Regions from separate parts of the Pseudomonas sp. GOM7 genome, predicted to be linked through region 2. Evidence: riboswitches for the same ligand, from Rfam matches in the RefSeq annotation. Region 2 holds a riboswitch; each other region holds the start of a gene.
The links. Region 2 has a riboswitch for cobalamin ahead of cobO (cob(I)yrinic acid a,c-diamide adenosyltransferase). Riboswitches for the same ligand answer to the same signal wherever they lie in the genome.

Region 1: linked by a shared signal. The riboswitch ahead of OU800_RS19965 (energy-coupling factor ABC transporter permease) and the one ahead of cobO (cob(I)yrinic acid a,c-diamide adenosyltransferase) in region 2 are both predicted to bind cobalamin.
Region 3: linked by a shared signal. The riboswitch ahead of cobW (cobalamin biosynthesis protein CobW) and the one ahead of cobO (cob(I)yrinic acid a,c-diamide adenosyltransferase) in region 2 are both predicted to bind cobalamin.

Annotation. Positions count from the first base shown of each region.
Region 1 covers NZ_CP113519.1:4,500,315-4,504,588, reverse strand. The annotation lists gene OU800_RS19975 (acyl-CoA dehydrogenase family protein) at 1-1,081, shown strand, start outside; gene OU800_RS19970 (carbonic anhydrase) at 1,315-2,058, opposite strand; cobalamin riboswitch at 2,382-2,585, shown strand; gene OU800_RS19965 (energy-coupling factor ABC transporter permease) at 2,625-3,308, shown strand; gene amn (AMP nucleosidase) at 3,409-4,274, shown strand, end outside.
Region 2 covers NZ_CP113519.1:2,246,428-2,250,701, reverse strand. The annotation lists gene bluB (5,6-dimethylbenzimidazole synthase) at 1-13, opposite strand, end outside; gene OU800_RS10270 (cobyrinate a,c-diamide synthase) at 10-1,302, opposite strand; gene cobO (cob(I)yrinic acid a,c-diamide adenosyltransferase) at 1,302-1,913, opposite strand; cobalamin riboswitch at 2,111-2,320, opposite strand; gene OU800_RS10260 (DUF799 domain-containing protein) at 2,356-3,027, opposite strand; gene OU800_RS10255 (DUF4810 domain-containing protein) at 3,024-3,344, opposite strand; gene OU800_RS10250 (CsgG/HfaB family protein) at 3,397-4,065, opposite strand.
Region 3 covers NZ_CP113519.1:5,398,115-5,402,388, forward strand. The annotation lists gene cobN (cobaltochelatase subunit CobN) at 1-1,182, opposite strand, end outside; gene cobW (cobalamin biosynthesis protein CobW) at 1,284-2,330, opposite strand; cobalamin riboswitch at 2,426-2,620, opposite strand; gene OU800_RS23980 (cobalamin biosynthesis protein) at 2,707-3,141, shown strand; gene OU800_RS23985 (hypothetical protein) at 3,144-3,689, shown strand; gene cobM (precorrin-4 C(11)-methyltransferase) at 3,718-4,274, shown strand, end outside.

The DNA of each region.
Region 1 (4,274 bases), 2.3 Mb from region 2:
CGGCACCGACGTGCGCGCCAACACCACCCGCGCCTATCCCATCGGCATCGGTGGGCCGGGGCAGGGCTACGAACTGGTCGGGCACAAATGGTTCTGCTCGGCGCCGATGTGCGATGCCTTCCTCACCCTGGCCTACACCGACAAGGGCCTCTCCTGCTTCCTGCTGCCGCGTCACCGCCCGGACGGCACGCGCAACGCCTTCTACATCCAGCGTCTGAAGAACAAGCTGGGCAACTGGGCCAATGCCTCCAGCGAAGTGGAATATCGCGGTGCATTCGCCTGGATGCTCGGCGAGGAAGGGCGTGGCGTACCCACCATCATCGAAATGGTGGCCATGACCCGCTTTGACTGCATGGTTGGCTCCAGTGGCCTGATGCGCCAGGCGTTGACCCAGGCCGCGCACCACTGCGCACACCGCCAGGTGGGCGGCAAGCGGCTGGCCGACCAGCCGCTGATGCAGAACGTGCTCGCTGACCTGGCGCTGGAAAGCGAAGCCGCGCTGGCGCTGTGCATGCGCATGGGCCGCGCGCTCGATCACCTGCATGACGAACAGGAAGACAAGTTCGCCCGCCTGGTCACCGCCGTGGGCAAGTACTGGATCTGCAAGCGCGCGCCGGAAATGATCTATGAAGCCAGCGAATGCATGGGCGGCGCCGGTTACGTCGAGGAAACCATCATGCCGCGCCTGTACCGCGAGGCGCCGGTCAACTCCATCTGGGAAGGCTCGGGTAACGTGCAATGCCTGGACGTGCTGCGTGCGCTGTCCAAGGAGCCCGGCGTGCTCGATGCCTTGTTCGCCGAACTGGGCGACGGTCATGGCGATGCCCGCCTCAAGGCCCATATCCAGCGCCTGAAAGCCGACTTCGCCGACACCGCCGACATCCAGTATCGCGCCCGCCAGCTCACCGAAGACATGGCTGTGGCATTGCAGGCCAAACTGCTGCTGGAGGCCGGCAACAGCGTGGTGAGCGATGCCTTTATCGCCAGCCGCCTGGAAGGCCGTGGCCGTGTCTACGGCACCTTGCCGCGTGGTGTCGATGTCGAGGCGCTGCTGGCGCGTAGCACGCCGCATCTGCTTTGATGCCGGAGCGCTCTTTAACAGGGAAAAGTTGGTAGATTTTTAGCGGCTGATTTTTCCCTTTCGGAACAGTTGATTACGCTAAGTGTGTTCCCCGCGTGAGCGAGGTTGAACCAATCAGGTAATGCTCAACCCGGAGCGTGGAGGCGTGTTTCTCACGCCGAAGTAGCCAGGGGCTCAGGTCAAGTCCGCGATGATGCGATGCACCGGTCATTCAGCCGGTGCATCAGAGCGTTTCAGTCTTCGCTCTCCAGGACGGCTCGCCCATTGAGCGCCTGGATCGGGCGGGCGTTCTTCGCGTACAGGTGCTGGAACTGCGCCAGTTGTTCGTGGGACAGCTCGACTGGCTGTTTAAGTACGCGCCATTGCACGTCTTCACTGCATGGCGGGGTGGTCAGCGAGCCGGCGAAGGCGTAGTAGCCCTGTTGCTGCGGGAGTACGGTTTGTGGCGCGAAGTTGCTTGCCAACTCGACTTTTTCCCCTGCCTTGTCCGGCATGGCCTTGAACACTGAGTCCAGTGCCTGGTTTTTCGCCCCTTCCTTGAACAGCACAGCCACGACCGCCAAATGACCATCGGTAGACTGGTGAACGAAGTGCGCCACCATCGGGAAGCCCTTGCCTGCGATGTGCTCTTCGCTGGGGGTGTGGAAATGAAATTGCACCAGGCGGTAGGGTTTGCCGTCGATCTCGATGCCGCCAGCATTGCTCAGATTCACCTGCACGGTGTGACCATTATTCACCACTTCGGCTGGGCTGGCCTGGTAGTCGAAGGCAATGCGAGGCAGCGATGCGCGGGTTGCATGGCTGATGTCGATCGGCGATTGCGCATGGCCGAGCGCGCAGGTTTCGTAGCCTGGATCCAATTGTGCCCAGTGTTCGGGGCCTTCCTTGCCTTTGTAGCTCCAGTGCGGTTGCTGTTCGGTTGCCATGGCGCCGGTTGTGAACAGAGCTGTTAACGCAACGATCAGGGTCTTCTTCATGTGCGCTCTCGTTACTGGATGAGGGTTCTAAAGGCCCGCGTGGCCCGTAGCCGGTGCGAGTTCGGAAATACTACGCATGGCTTGTAATAAAAAGTTACATCCGCATGGGCGTGGTGTGACGCAGCGCTTATCCGCGGCAGCTTCGGCTGCGTTCAAGACAGTATCCGTTCAGGTGCTAGGCGTTTTGGCAACGGGAGCATCTCGGAGCCTCGCGTAGCTAGCAGGCGTATGGGGGAAAGCTCGGATTGCCGAAGAAGCACATCGCACAGGGCTGAGGTGGGCGGTGCCTTGAACGCGAGTACTGTCTTTTGCCCAAGCTGCGGAGTAAGGTTGCCAGCGATGGTTCCTCCGTGCCCCGGCGCGTGTGGATGAAAAGGGAACAGGGTGCGGCGAATCTCGCCAATGCCCTGGCTGCCCCCGCAACTGTAAACGGCGAACGATGCCCTTCATGCCACTGACTGCGGTCGGGAAGGCGGGCGGAGTACCAAGCCGTGAGCCAGGAGACCTGCCATCGAACCCATCGATCCTCCAACTCGTCGCGCGGTGGGCGCGGCCAAGGAACTTGCATGCATATCGAACCGGGCGTCGTCGAAGGCGCCAAGATCTTCCTCAGTTACGCAACGGCAGTCGGCGCTTTCGGCCTGACGGCCAAACTGGCGCGCGATGCCATTCGCGACAATGGCGGGGCGGCTGCCCTGGCCCTGCGCAGCCTGCTGACCACCGCGTTGGTGTTCTGCTTCTTCGAGGTGTTGCCGCACCATCCCGTGGGCGTTTCCGAGGTGCACCTGATCCTCGGCTCCACCCTGCTGTTGCTGTTCGGTGCGGGTGCCACCGCCATAGGCCTGGCCGCTGGGCTGCTGTTGCAGGGCCTGCTGTTCGCCCCGTTCGATCTGCCGCAGTACGGCATGAATGTCACCACCCTGCTGGTGCCGCTGTGGGCCATCAGCGTGCTGGCCAAGCGCATCGTTGCGCCAGGCACCGCCTATGTCGACCTTTCCTACAAGCAGGCGCTGGCACTGTCGACTGCCTATCAGGGTGGCATCGTCGCCTGGGTCGGCTTCTGGGCCTTCTACGGCCACGGCTTCACCAGCGACAACCTGGCAGCCGTGGGCAGCTTCGGCCTGGCCTATATGAGCGTGATCCTGGTCGAGCCATTGATCGACCTGGGTGTGCTGGCCGGGGCCAAGGCGCTGGCGCGTTTCAGCCAGGGGCCGCTGTTCAACGTGCGTTTGCATCAGGCGGCGGCCTGATGAGGGGGCGCGGCGGCCGAATTCTTCGGTCGCCGCGCTATGTTTTGCCGCGAGGTTGCAGGCAAGATAGGGGCGTTCGTTCAGTCAGGAATACGCCCACGTGAAAGTCTGTTCCGATGATTTCGTCGTTGTTCACACCCCCGAAGAGGCGGTCGACCGCCTGGCCGCGTTGTATGAGGAAGCTACCGGCGCTCTGAGCCAGGCCCTCAAGCGCTATCTCAAGGCGCGCGTGCGCCCGGATGCCGACGAGCACTGCCTGTTCCGTTATCCCGAATTGCGCCTGGCCTACCTGTGTCAGGGCGAGGTGCCGACCACCGTGCGCGCCTATGCCAAGATTCAGGTGCCGGGCATCTACGCCATCACCGTGACCCAGCCGGCGGCCTTCCGCAAATACCTGCTGGAGCAACTGCGCCCGCTGATGAACGACTTCACCCTGCGCGTCGAGGTCGGCCGCAGCCAGCAGAATATCCCCTATCCCTACGTAGTGGAGGGCGGTGACGAGCTGGCCGGCAGTGGCGTGACCGCCGCCGAACTGGCGCGGGTATTCCCCAGCACCGATCTGTCTGCTGCCACCGACGGCACCGCCGATGGCCTGTACGACTGGGAGAACATCGACCCGCTGCCGCTGGCGCTGTTCGACGCGGCACGCACCGACTTCTCGCTCAAGCGCATCCAGCACTACACCGGCAGCGACTGGCGTCATGTGCAGCCGTGGATTCTGCTGACCAACTACCACCGCTACGTCGACCAGTTCATCCGCCATGGCCTGGACATGCTGCAGGGCGACTCGCGTTTCACCCGCATGGTGCTACCGGGCAACGTGGTGGTCGAGCGCGGCATGGCCGAAGGCGAGATGCAGGCGATCATCGAGAACGTGGTCTGGCATCGTTACCAGATGCCGGCCTATCACCTGCAGGCCGCCGACGGCCACGGCATCACCCTGGTCAATATCGGCGTTGGCCCGTC
Region 2 (4,274 bases):
CCTGATCGGTCATGGCTGTAACAGCGCGGCGGCTGCCTCCGGGTTCGACGGTAGGTAGAAATGGATATAGCTGGCGGTCAGCCGCCCCAGGCGATACACCGCCTCAGCCACCGGCTTGCCATTCGGGCATCGGCCCAGGGCAAGGGGCGCCAGGGAACTTTCCAGCCGCGAATGATGATAGCTGTGCCCGCGCAGCTTGCCTTCCGGCAGCGTCACTTCCTGCAACGCCAGGGCGGTCAGCCGGGGCTGCAGCGCCGCGCTGCCGCTGAGCAGACCGAGCATCCGGCCGCTGGCGCCCTGCTTGTCGCGCAGTTCATCGAGCAGGTAGAGCATGCCGCCGCATTCCGCCAGCAATGGCTTACCGGCCTGGTGATGGGCGCGGATCGCCTCGGCCATGGCCTGGTTGCCTTCCAGCTCGGCCAGGTACAACTCGGGGTAGCCACCGGGCAGGTAGAGGCTGTCCACGGCCGGCAGCCCGCTGTCGGCCAGCGGCGAGAAGTAATGCAGTTCGGCGCCGAGGGCCTGCAGCAGATCGAGATTGGCCTGATAGAGGAAGGCGAAGGCGGCATCGCGCGCCACCCCGATCCGCACCCCGGCCAGCAGCGCGGCCGGCTCATCCAGGCGCGGCGCGGCAAAACGCACCGGAGCCGGCAGATCGACATCGGCGCTGGCCGCAAGGGCATCGGCGGCGGCGTCCAGGCGGGCATCCAGGTCGGCCAGCTCGGCCGCCTGCACCAACCCCAGGTGGCGGCTGGGCAGCTCCACCGCGGCGCTGCGTGGCAATGCACCGAACCAGCGGATGCTGGCAGGCAAGGCATCGCGCAGGATATCGCCATGGCGGCTGCTGGCCACCCGGTTGCCGAGCACCCCGGCAAAGGGCAGATCGGGCTGGAAGGTGGCCAGACCATGGGCCAGGGCGCCGAAGGTCTGAGCCATGGCCGCGCCGTCGATCACCCCCAGCACCGGCACGCCGAAGTGCCGCGCCAGGTCGGCCGCCGAGGGCTTGCCGTCGAACAGGCCCATCACGCCTTCGATGAGGATGAGGTCGGCCTCGCCGGCCGCCTGCCACAACAGGCGTCGGCTCTCCGCCTCACCGACCATGGCCAGGTCGAGCTGGTACACCGGCGCGCCGCTGGCGCGGGCGTGGATCATCGGGTCGAGAAAGTCCGGGCCGCACTTGAACACCCGCACCCGTCGCCCCTGGCGCCTGTGCAGGCGCGCCAGAGCGGCGGTCACGGTGGTCTTGCCCTGGCCGGACGCCGGCGCGGCGATCAACAGGGCCGGGCAGTGACGCGCACTCATCAGTATTCGATACCCTTCTGCGCCTTCACCCCAGCCTTGAACGCATGCTTGACCAGGCTCATGTCGGTCACCGTGTCGGCTGCCTCGATCATGCCCGGCAAGGCGCCGCGCCCGGTCACCACCACATGCTGCAACAGCGGCCGCGCCTCGATATCGGCCAGCACCGCGTCCAGTTCCAGGTAACCGTGTTTGAGGGCGATGTTCAGCTCGTCGAGCACCACCAGGCCGATGGCCTCATCGTTCAGTAGCTCACGGGCCACGGCCCAGGCCTGCTGCGCCTTGGCGATATCGCGCTGGCGATCCTGGGTTTCCCAGGTGAAGCCCTCGCCCATCACGTGGTAGCTGACCTCTTCGGGAAAACGCCGGAAGAAGGCCTCTTCGCCAGTGCTGGCCGCGCCCTTGATGAACTGCACCACGCCGACTTTGAGGCCATGGCCGAGGGCGCGCGCGACCATGCCGAAGGCACTGCTGCTCTTGCCCTTGCCGTTGCCGCTGTGCACCAGCAGCAGGCCGTATTCGTCCTGGGCCTGGGCGATCTTCTCGTCGATCAGGGCTTTCTTGCGCTGCATGCGCGCCTTGTGGCGGGCATCGCGTTCGGCCGACTCGCTCATGCTGTGCTCCTCGAGGTCAGGCGCCCGCCTCGCCCCAGCCGAACGAAGGGCGGCGCGGCGAGGAAAAGATCAGGAAAGCTGGCAAGGGCGAACACTCCATCACTGATCCGGGCATTTCATGGCTGGCAGCAGACGGAGGCAAAAGCACGAATGCCCCGCACAGGCAGGGGCACAAGCCGGTCAACGCCCTCCGCGATGCCGTGAAACTGCGACAGGCCGGTCTCCGGGCTCGTGAGCGAGGCCAATGGCTCGGCGCCGCGCCTTCCCGTGCCTAGCACAGTGGCCTGATGCGGCGTGCGACTCACCTACCGTTGCGGGGGCAGCGCCGGCTTGCGTACCGGCTTCCCTGTTTCACCCCGGCGCCATCATCGATGACGGCGCGGGGCACCTGAAGCAAGGCGCGCAGGTTAGAGGCAGCGCGCCCCGTGCGTCAACGCTCGGTTCAGTGCGCCGCATCCGGGCGCGCACGTGGCCCCGGCAGGATGCCGTTGTGCATGTTGCTGGAAAGCAGGCGGAAGCTGGTGATACCGGCGATTTCATGGCCGCGATCACTCAGGGTGTTGACCACCTGATCGATCAACGCCACCACCAGCATACCGACCAGGCCACCGCCGTTGTTCTGCTGCTGTTCGGCACTGCTGGCACGCGCAGTGCCTTCCCAGAGCAGCTTGCCGTTGCGCAGATCCACCAGCTTGGCCGTGGCGGTCACCGCCACCTCACTGGTGATGACCTTGTAGCTGCTGCCGTATTCGGTGACATCCAGATACAGCACACTGTCGGCGCCGAAGATCTCACGCAGCTTCTGCGGCGAGGCCTGGCGGATCTCCTCGGCATTCATCAGGCCGTTCTGCTTGAAGGTTTCGTCCACCACCGCCACCGGCATCACGTAGTAACCGGCTTCGCTCAGCGGCAGGGTAACCTGCGAATAGAAGCTGTAGGAGGCCTTGACGTCCGGCGACTGGTTCACCGGCGGCAGCACCAGGATCGACGCCGGCTTGCTCTCCAGGAAAGCGCTGTAGTCGTAGGCCTTGGGCGCCGCGCAGCCGCCGAGGATAGCCAGGCAGGCCAGCAGCGCGGCGGTTTTCAGAGCAGCGAGGGAAAAGATCGTCTTCATTGGTCGAATTTCCGCATCAGAAAGTCCATGTAAGTGGCGGACTCGGGGTACAGCGCCTTCTCGGTCTCGAACTCCTGGCGCACCTGGTCGAGCTTGCCGACATCGGCATAGAGCATGCCCAGATGGGCATGGAAGCCCGGCGGCAGTGTGCGGTCGGCAGCGCGCGCTTTTTGCACGCTGGCTTCCAGCGCGGCGATCTGCTCCTCGGTGCTGCTCTGGTTGTCGAAGCGTTGGTAGACCTGCTGCTGGTAACCATCCCAGTAATACAGGGGCTGCGGGCCACTGGCACAGCCACCCAGCACGCCGAGTACTAACATCCCGGAGAAAACGGCCAATCTGCGTGCGATTGTCATGCTTGCTAAGTTCCTTTTACTTGGTTGGATTCCATGCGCCGGTGTCGACGCCATTGACCAGTTTGTTCACCGCCTCGCGGATGGCCAGGTCGAGCACCTTGCCATTGAGGGTGGAGTCGTAGCTGGCGGTACCGCCGAAACCGACGATCTCGCGGTTGGACAGGCTGTATTCACCCGCGCCCTGGGAGGAGAACACCACTTCGGAGGTCTTCACGTCGACGATGTTGAGGTTGACCTTGGCGTAGGCGATCTGCTGCTTGCCACGGCCGAGAATGCCGAACAACTGGTGATCGCCGACTTCCTTGCGGCCGAACTCGGTGACATCACCGGTGACCACGTAGTTGGCGCCACGTACCTGCTGCGCCTGCTTGGAAAAACCGGATTCCTGCTGCAGCTCGGCCAGGTTGTCGCGGTCGAGCACATTGAAGCGGTTGGACTGTTGCAGGTGAGTGATCAGGATGGTCTTGGCCTGCCCACCGAGACGGTCGACGCTGTCAGTGAAGATACCGCGCATGTAGCTGGAGCGATTGTCGAACTTGCCGACGGAAATCGGGCTGCGAGGCCCGGCGTAGGACACCTGGGCGGTATTCACCTTGGCGACCTCCAGGGTACGCGACTGCTCCGTGGCGCAACCGCCGAGCAACATCAGCAGCGCCGCAAAGCTGCCGATAAGGGGCTTGTTCATACGAACCTCATGCAAAGAAAAACGGCCTTTTCGGCGAATGCCGACTGACCAGGGCTGGCGAAGGGAAAAGGGTTGAGAGTGTGTTGGAACGAGGGCATGCAACATCGAGTCTTCCATGGCTGGGGGCTTACGACGAAACCCAGGGGAGTGCATCCTGCAAGCGCAGCGATTCTAAACAGGCGGCAGGCACTTTGCCAGCATCTCATATG
Region 3 (4,274 bases), 2.3 Mb from region 2:
GCCGATGCGGCCATCGCGGGTCGGGTAGTTGGCCAGGATCAAGCCTATTCGCTTCTGATCGTTGCTTTTGATCGCCAACTGGCACCAATTATGCGCCAGTTCGGCGACGTAGGCCATACCCGACTCATGCGCCTGATAGCACACCACGTCGCACTGGCTGCGTTCGCTGCGCCAGGCCAGCCCCTTGAAGCTGATGGCAGTGCCGATCAGCCGGCCATCCAATTCGGGCAATACCACGTGCATGGCCAGATCGCGCGAGCCCAGGCCCTGGGCGCTGGTCTGCCATTGCGCCTGGTTGTCCAGCGAGCAGATGGCCTGCAGTACCGGGATATCACGGCGGAACACCCGCGCCTGCGGCGCCTCGGGGTTGGACAGTGCGAAGCCGGTGGTGTTGATGATCAGTGCGGCGCAGGTTTCGTCCAGCCAGGCTTGTACCTGATCCAGGCAGGCCGGCTCCTTGAGGCTAGCCACGGCAATCGGCAGCGGGTTGAGGCCCTGACCAAGCAGGTGCTCGCAGAAGGTCTCGACGAAGGCGGTGTTCGCCGACTGCACATGGTTGCGGTAGAACAGCAGCGCCACAACAGGCGCAGCCGGCTGCCACTGCGCCTGCCAGTCAGCCAGCGCCGCCAGGCTACGCTGGGGGTGATAAAGACCGACACGTGGCAACGGCTGCGGCTCCTGCCAAGGGTCATCGCGGCCCAGCCAACGGCTGCCGATGCAGCGAAATAGCTGGCGGGCATTGTCCAAGCCGCCCTGGCGCAGGTACTGCCAGAGGCGCTGGCTGTCTTCTTCAGCAACGTTGCCGAGGGCATTCAGCTCCGGGTCGGGCTTGTCGTCGCCCGGCACCATGATCACCGTGGCGCCCCGCCCCCCCAGCTCCACCAGGCGCTCGACGCCATAGCGCCAATAGCTCACCCCGCCATGCACCGAGATCAGGATGACCCTGGCATGCTGCAGCACCTGTTCGACGTAGTAGTCCACCGAGGCGTTGTTGCTCAGTTGCGCCGGGCTGGCCAGGCGCAGACTGGGGTAGTCGTCCGGCAGTTGCCGGGCGGCTTCGGCCAACAGCGACAGGTGCGAATCTCCTGTGCACAGGATCACCAGTTCGGCCGGGGTCTGGCCGAGGTCGGCGATGCTGTCGGCCGGCAACTGGGCGCCGGGCTGGGTGCGCAGGAGGTGCATTTAAGCGAGCCGCAAGCTGCAAGCCGCAAGCTGCAAGTGGAAGCAAACGCTGCACGCAGTAGTGCTTACTTGCGGCTTGCAGCTCGCCACTTGCCGCTTCATCAAACCGCCGCCTTCAGCTCGGCCTCGATGGCCGCGCGGTCGAGCTGCTGGCCGATCACCACCAGGCGGCTCAAGCGTGGCTCGTCGGCCTGCCAGGCACGGTCGAAATGGCGGTCGAAGCGCTGACCGACACCCTGCACCAGCAGGCGCATGGGTTTGCCGGGGATCGCTGCGAAGCCTTTCACCCGCAGAATGCCGTATTTCGCCACTGCGTCCTTCAGCGCAGCCAACAGGCGTGCCTCCTCGGCTTCCGGTAGTTCCACGTGGAACGAGTCGAATTCCTCATGATCGTGGTCTTCGTCTTCATCGTCGTGGTGGGTGCGGCGGTTGTCGATATGCAGCTCGGTTTCGCTGTTCAGGCCCAGCAGCACGCTGATCGGCAGATCACCACCATGCGCCTCGATCACCTTCACCGCTGGCGGCAGCTCCTCGGCCACCTCGGCGCGCACGGCAGCCAGTGCCTCGGCATCGATCAGATCGGCCTTGTTGAGAATCACCAGGTCGGCGCTGGCCAGTTGGTCGGCGAACAGTTCGTGCAGCGGCGACTCATGGTCGAGGTTGGGGTCGAGCTTGCGCTGCTCGTCCACCTGATCGGGGAAGGCAGCGAAGGTACCGGCGGCAACGGCCGGGCTGTCGACCACGGTGATCACCGCATCGACCGTGCAAGCATTGCGGATTTCCGGCCAGTTGAAGGCCTGCACCAGCGGTTTTGGCAGGGCCAGGCCGCTAGTCTCGATGAGGATATGGTCGAGGTCGCCACGGCGCGCCACCAGCTCGCGCATCACCGGGAAGAACTCTTCCTGCACGGTGCAGCACAGGCAACCGTTGGCCAGCTCGAAGACGCGGCCGTTGGCCTCTTCCTCGCTGCAGCCGATGGAGCACTGCTTGAGGATCTCGCCATCGATGCCCAGCTCGCCGAACTCATTGACGATAACCGCGATGCGGCGGCCGCCGGCATTGGCCAGCAGGTGGCGCAGCAGGGTGGTCTTACCGGCACCGAGAAATCCGGTGACGATGGTGACGGGCAGTTTGGCGAGGGTTTTCATGAAGGATCCCGTGGCGTCGATAAGTTCGGCGGACGGGTACGCGCAGGCGGGCACGCAGGAGCGTGCTGGCCGCATCGGATCACCCCGTCCGAGCAGATGGCTGGTCAGTCGAGGCAGGTCTCCTGGCTCACGGCTTGCGCGGCGCGCATCCCTTCACCTTCCCGCCGGTTGGCAGTGGTCTAACGAAGGGCATAACCGTTCACAGTTGCGGGGGCAGCCAGGGCATCGACCCTGCTCCCTCTTAGCTCCCCGACCGCTGGCCGGGAAGAACCTCGAAAACAAGAAGGCTACGCAGGCCGCGACGGCCGGTCAATCGCGGTTGACCATCCGCAGGTGCCATGATGAGCTACGCCACCGCTCAAACCAAATGCCGCTCATGTTGCCAACCGCTGATCGCTCATCCACCTCACCGATACAGGTCGTCGCTGGATTGGGGTGTCGCCGTGGCTGTAGCCTGGACGAGCTACTCGACCTGCTTATCCACAGCCTGGCTCGGCATGGACTGACGGCGGACAACCTGGCGGGCCTGGCCAGCATCGCCCACAAGCGCGACGAAGCCGGCCTGCACGCCCTGGCTGAACACCTGGGACTTGAGCTGTCTTTCTTCTCGCCCGAGCAACTAAGCGCCTACCTGGCAAAGACAGGCGGCAACCCCCTCAGCCAAGCCACCACTGGCAGCCCAGCCGTAGCCGAGCCCTGCGCACTGGCGTTGGCAGCGCGCATGGGCATATCGCCCTGCCAGCTCGGCGAGAAAACCCGCAGCGCCAGCGCCACCTGTGCGCTGGCCACCTTCACCGATACGAGCATCTAGCTGTGGACTACTTCGAGAACGTGATCAAGACCTTGCTTGAGGGCGAAGGATATTGGGTGCGCCAATCCTTCAAGGTCAATCTCACCAAGGAAGAGAAAAGGGAAGTTGGCAAACACTCTATCCCTCGCCCCGAAATCGATCTACTGGCTTACAAGCCAAACGAAAACAGGTTGCTGGCCTTTGAAGCAAAGTCCTTTCTGGACTCGCCCGGCGTCAGGCTCTCATGCCTCAGCGAAAGCCATGATGTTCCTGAGGGCAAATACAAGTTATTTACCTGCGAGAATTACAGAAAGATCGTTTTTCAACGACTCAAGCAAGACCTGATTGACTGCGGAATGGGTAATGCCAGCACCGAGATCGTTTTAGGGCTTGCTGCCGGCAAGGTCTATCAGTCGAAGAACTCCGAAATCAAAGAACTGTTTTCCCGCAACGGCTGGCTGTTCTGGTCACCGGAGGACATCCGTAACAAAGTGATCGATCTCGCTAAGCGCGGCTACGAAAACGAGCCAGCCATCATCACTGCCAAAATTCTGATGCGCCAACCGTGAAAAGCCATGAACTCCTTGAGCACAATACATGACCGTCTACTTTATCGGCGCCGGCCCCGGCGACCCCGAGCTGATCACCGTCAAGGGCCAGCGGCTTATCCACAAATGCCCAGTCATCCTCTATGCAGGGTCGCTGGTTCCCGAAGCCGTGTTACAGGGCCACAGCGCCGAACAGGTGGTGAACACCGCCGAACTGAATCTGGGCGAGATCATCACACTACTGCATGAGGCCCATAAGCGCGGCCAGGACGTCGCCCGCGTGCACTCCGGCGACCCGTCGCTGTACGGCGCCATAGGCGAGCAGATTCGCGAACTGCGTGCGCTGGGTATTCCCTTCGAGATCATCCCCGGCGTCACCGCCACCGCCGCCTGTGCGGCGCTGCTGGAATCAGAGCTGACCCTGCCCGGCATCGCCCAGACCGTGATCCTCACCCGCTACGGCACCACCTCGCCCATGCCCCAGGGCGAGCAATTGCAGGATCTGGCCCAGCACCGCGCGACCCTGGCCATCCACCTGGGGGTGCGCCATCTGCCGGCCATAGTCGACGAACTGCTGCCGCACTATGGCGCCGACTGCCCCATCGC